Regions from separate parts of the Streptacidiphilus jeojiensis genome, predicted to be linked through region 1. Evidence: riboswitches for the same ligand, from Rfam matches in the RefSeq annotation. Region 1 holds a riboswitch; the other holds the start of a gene.
The links. Region 1 has a riboswitch for cyclic di-AMP ahead of ABUW04_RS20145 (glycoside hydrolase family 16 protein). Riboswitches for the same ligand answer to the same signal wherever they lie in the genome.
Positions count from the first base shown of each region.

Region 2: linked by a shared signal. The riboswitch ahead of ABUW04_RS09595 (transglycosylase family protein) and the one ahead of ABUW04_RS20145 (glycoside hydrolase family 16 protein) in region 1 are both predicted to bind cyclic di-AMP.

Region 1 is NZ_JBEUKS010000007.1:64,956-67,127, forward strand. Features, by position in the region: gene ABUW04_RS20140 (autotransporter-associated beta strand repeat-containing protein) at 1-58, shown strand, start outside; gene ABUW04_RS20145 (glycoside hydrolase family 16 protein) at 60-1,244, opposite strand; cyclic di-AMP (ydaO/yuaA leader) riboswitch at 1,248-1,413, opposite strand; gene ABUW04_RS20150 (NADH:flavin oxidoreductase) at 1,650-2,172, shown strand, end outside.
Region 2 is NZ_JBEUKS010000003.1:126,200-128,371, forward strand. Features, by position in the region: gene ABUW04_RS09590 (FAD-dependent oxidoreductase) at 1-884, opposite strand, end outside; cyclic di-AMP (ydaO/yuaA leader) riboswitch at 1,152-1,312, shown strand; gene ABUW04_RS09595 (transglycosylase family protein) at 1,319-2,172, shown strand, end outside.

The DNA.
Region 1 (2,172 bases):
CAGGTCCGCCGTCGGGGCCGGCGGCGGACACCGCCGGCGCACGGGTCGTCGGCGCTAGGTCAGCGGTAGACCCGGACGTAGTCCGCGGAGAAGCTGATCGGGCTGGTGGAGGTCGGCGCCGAGTGGTACTGCCCGGCGCTGATCGACAGATTGAGGATCAGGTAGGCGGACCAGTTGGCGCCGACGCCGGTGTCGTCCGAGTACACCTTGGTGCCGTTGACGTACCAGTCCACCGAGTTCGCGCCGTAGTAGGTGCCGATGGTCACCCAGCTGCCGGGGGCCACCGCCGAGGCGTTAGTGTAGTAGTCCTGCGCGGCGTTGACGTGGTTGGTCAGCTCCAGCAGATCGGCGTTGTCGGGGTGGTACTCGAAGGAGTCGATCTCCCCGTTGCCGTCCTTCCAGGTCCACAGGGCCGGCCAGGCGCCCGCGGCGGAGGGCAGCTTGACCCGGGCCTCGACGTAGTCGCCGGTCTTGACCTGGAAGCCCTCCTTCGAGCCCTCGGTGGTGAGCAGGCCGGTGGTCCAGGCCTGCTTGCCGTTCTCCAGGGTGTGCGAGGACGGCTGCGCGGTGAAGGTGGCGACGCCGTCGGCGACGCTGACGTCGTTCTGGTCGAGCCAGTCGAGCTTGTTGTCGCCCGGGTTGTGGTCGCCGTAGGCGTAGGAGCTGCTGCTGTCGCCGACCCAGCGCGATCCCCAGGAGATCGGGCTGCTGAACTCGTCGGACCAGGTCAGCGACTTTCCGGCGGCGGCCGCCGCAGTGGAGGTGGTACCGGAGGAGGTGGTGCCGGTGGAGCTGGTACCGGAGGAGGCCGTGCCGCCGGAGGCCGCCGCGGCGGTGACGGTCAGGGTCTGCGAGGCCAGGTTGTGCCAGGCGCCCGCGCTGTCCTGCCAGAAGCCGAACTCGGTGTAGCTCCCGGCGGGCAGCGTGCGGCTGCCGGTGGTGATGGAGACCCCGCCCGGGCAGATCCGGACGTCGGACGCCGACCCGGGGAAGTCCAGGTTGTTCCCGGCCGCGTCGCGGACGCCGACGCCGAGCGTGGCGGCGGTGAAGCAGCGGCTGGAGTGCACCGTGAGCCCGGCGGTCGACGCGGTGCCGGCGGTCAGTGAGGTCGGGGTGAGCCGGTCCTGGGTGACCCTGGTCGCGGCCTGGGCCGGGGTGGCCAGTGAGACGGCGGCCAGCGCGGCGGCACCGGCCATCCCGACGGCCGCGCCGAGGCGTGCGGAGGCAGTGGCAGGTATGCGCATGAAGGGGTTCCTCTGCGACGCCTGCGAGGTGAGCTGTCGGGTTCGGGCACGGAGGACGCCCGGTCGCGTGTGGTGCGACGTTCACCCCTAGCCGGTGGCGCCTGTCACGGCGCTCGGTCCGGCGACTGACCTGGGTCCCCCGCTCCTGCCCGTGGAGCGATTCGAGTTCCTGCCACCGGGCGGACAGGATTCGGCGTCCCGGTGGCGAGGTCCGCGTGCGGCGGAACCAGCAGGCTAGGCAGGCGCTCCGCCCGGAGGCAATGGAATGTGCCGGGGTTCACATAGGCCTTATATCGGACATCTGAGCTGCGGCAACGCCCCGGCGGGGGCGGAATGCCACAGCCCTCGGCACGGTTGTCCGTCCTCGGTAGTCGTTCACCGTTCCCGATCCCTGGAGCCCCACCCGTGTCCGTCAGTCCCTCCAGCCCCTCCGCCGCCCGCGCGGCCCAGCTCCTGTCGCGACCGATCACCATCGGTGGCCTGACCGTGCCGAACCGGATCGCGATGGCCCCGATGACCCGGCAGTTCTCGCCCGGAGGGATCCCCGGCGAGGCCGTCGCTGCCTACTACGCCCGGCGTGCCGCCGGCGGAGTCGGGCTGATCGTGACCGAGGGAACCTACGTCGACCACGAGTCCGCCGGGTCGAGCGACAACGTCCCGCGCTTCCACGGCGAGGAGCAGCTGGCCGGCTGGGCGAAGGTCGCCGAGGCGGTGCACGCGGAGGGCGGCACCATCGTCCCGCAGCTGTGGCACATCGGCATGGCCCGGAACGCCGGCCAGCCCCCGTACGCTGACGCCCCCGCGGTGGGCCCCTCGGGGATCCGGCTGGACGGCACCGAGGGCGCCGGGAAGGCGATGACCCAGGCCGACCTGGACGACGTCATCGCCGCCTTCGCCCAGGGCGCGGCCGACGCCGAGCGGATCGGCT
Region 2 (2,172 bases), on a different contig from region 1:
GCCAGCTGGGCGCCGGAGACCCCGTCCGGGAAGCCCAGGTAGTTCTCGATCCGGGAGCTCTGCCCGGCCTGGCCGCCGGTGGCGGTGCGCTCGATCAGGACGGTGCGCAGGCCCTCGGAGGCGCCGTAGACGGCCGCGCCCAGGCCGGCCGGGCCGCCGCCGATGACGATGAGGTCGTAGAAGTCGGCGGCGGGCGTGGTGGACAGGCCGACCCGCTGGGCCACCTCCTCGTTGCTGGGCTCCACCAGTGCGCCGCCGTCCGGGGTGATCACCACCGGCAGCCGTTCCCCGTCCTCACCGGCGGCCGCCAGCAGGTGTCTGCCCTCGGCCTCGGTGACCGAGTACCAGCGGTAGGGGACCTGGTTGCGGGCCAGGAACTCGCGGACCTCTGAGGAGCGGGCCGACCACCGGTGTCCGACCACCTTGATCTCGTGCACCTCGGGCGGGTCAGTGGCCTGCCAGGCCTTGAGCAGGCTGTCCAGCACCGGGTAGAGCTTCTCCTCGGGCGGGTCCCAGGGCTTGAGCAGGTAGTTGTCGAGGTCCACCACATTGATGGCGTCGATGGCCGCGCCGGTGTCCGCGTAGGCGGTCAGCAGCACCCGGCGGGCCTGGGGGTAGATGTCCATGGCCGCTTCCAGGAACTCGATGCCGTTCATCTCCGGCATCCGGTGGTCGGCCAGCAGCACCGCGACCGGTTCGCCGCGCAGCTTCATCTCCCGCAGCGCCTCCAGCGCCGAGGGGCCCGACTCGGCCCGTACGATGCGATGGTCCTCGCCGTAGCGACGGCGCAGGTCCCTGGCGACCGCCCGGGACACCGACGGGTCGTCGTCCACGGTCACGATCACCGGTCGTCTGGTGCTCTCCGGTCCGGTTGTCGTCGGCATCGCGGCTCCGCCCTGTCGTCGGATGTGCCCCGGCCCGCAGGTTGTCCCAGGGCCCGGTTCCTACGCTATCCGCTCGGGCGCGGCTGATCCTGGCGTCGTGTGAGCAGGTGCGGCGAATGGGGTCCGGAACCTGTGAATCATGGAACCGGGGCGTGACGGATCCCACAGTCTGTTGTGGTTTCAATCAAGGTCTGCCTACCTTTCTGGCATTCGCACTTAAGCGGAACCAACAACTCCGGAACGCCGAGTCCTGCCGCCGGAGGAGTTGCGACCCACATACCGCACCACGGCAGGAGCGGGGGAACCAGGTAAGTCGCCGCGCCGACGCTCGTCGTCGACGCGGCTTGGGGTGAAGCCGTGCTGCGCACGGCCGGGCAACTCCAGCCCGAATCCGACAGCTCACCTCGTAGGCGTGGGAGAGGAAACGCTGCTTCATGCTGTCCGTCCACGGGCGTCACCGCGCCACGAAGACCCGACGCACCACCGCCCAGCGCCTCATCGCCGCCACCGGCCTGGCTGGCGTCGGCCTGGCCGTCCCGCTGGTCACCGCCACCACCGCCTCCGCCGCGACCGTCTCCACCTGGGACAAGGTCGCCCAGTGCGAGAGTTCGGGCGACTGGTCCATCAACACCGGCAACGGCTACTACGGCGGTCTGCAGTTCTCGGCGTCCACCTGGGCCGCCTACGGCGGCACCCAGTACGCCTCCACCGCCGACCAGGCCACCAAGGACCAGCAGATCGCGGTCGCCGAGAAGGTCCTGGCCTCGCAGGGCCCGACCGCCTGGCCGGTCTGCGGGCCGCAGGCCGGTCTCACCCAGGGCGGCGCCGCCGCCTCGGTGGACACCTCGTCCTCCTCCAGCTCCTCGTCGAGCTCCTCCTCGGACTCGTCCAGCAGCTCCTCCTCGGACTCGTCCTCGTCCAGCTCCGCGTCCACCGACTCCTCGTCCTCGGACTCGTCCTCCTCGACCACCGCGAGCAGCGGCAGCTACACCGTCGTCGCCGGCGACTGGCTGTCGACCATCGCGGCCAAGGAGAACGTCTCCGGCGGCTGGCAGCGCCTCTACGCGCTGAACCGCTCGGTGCTCACCTCGGGCCCCGACGTGATCTACCCGGGCCAGAAGCTGACCCTGGGCAGCTCCTCGGCCTCGTCCTCCAGCAGCAGCTCGGACTCGGCCACTGACGCTTCGGCCACCACGTCCAGCAGCGATTCGAGCAGCTCCTCGTCCAGCAGCTCCTCCTCGAGCAGCACCACCGCGAGCGACGCCTCCTCCAGCTCCTCCAGCACCGG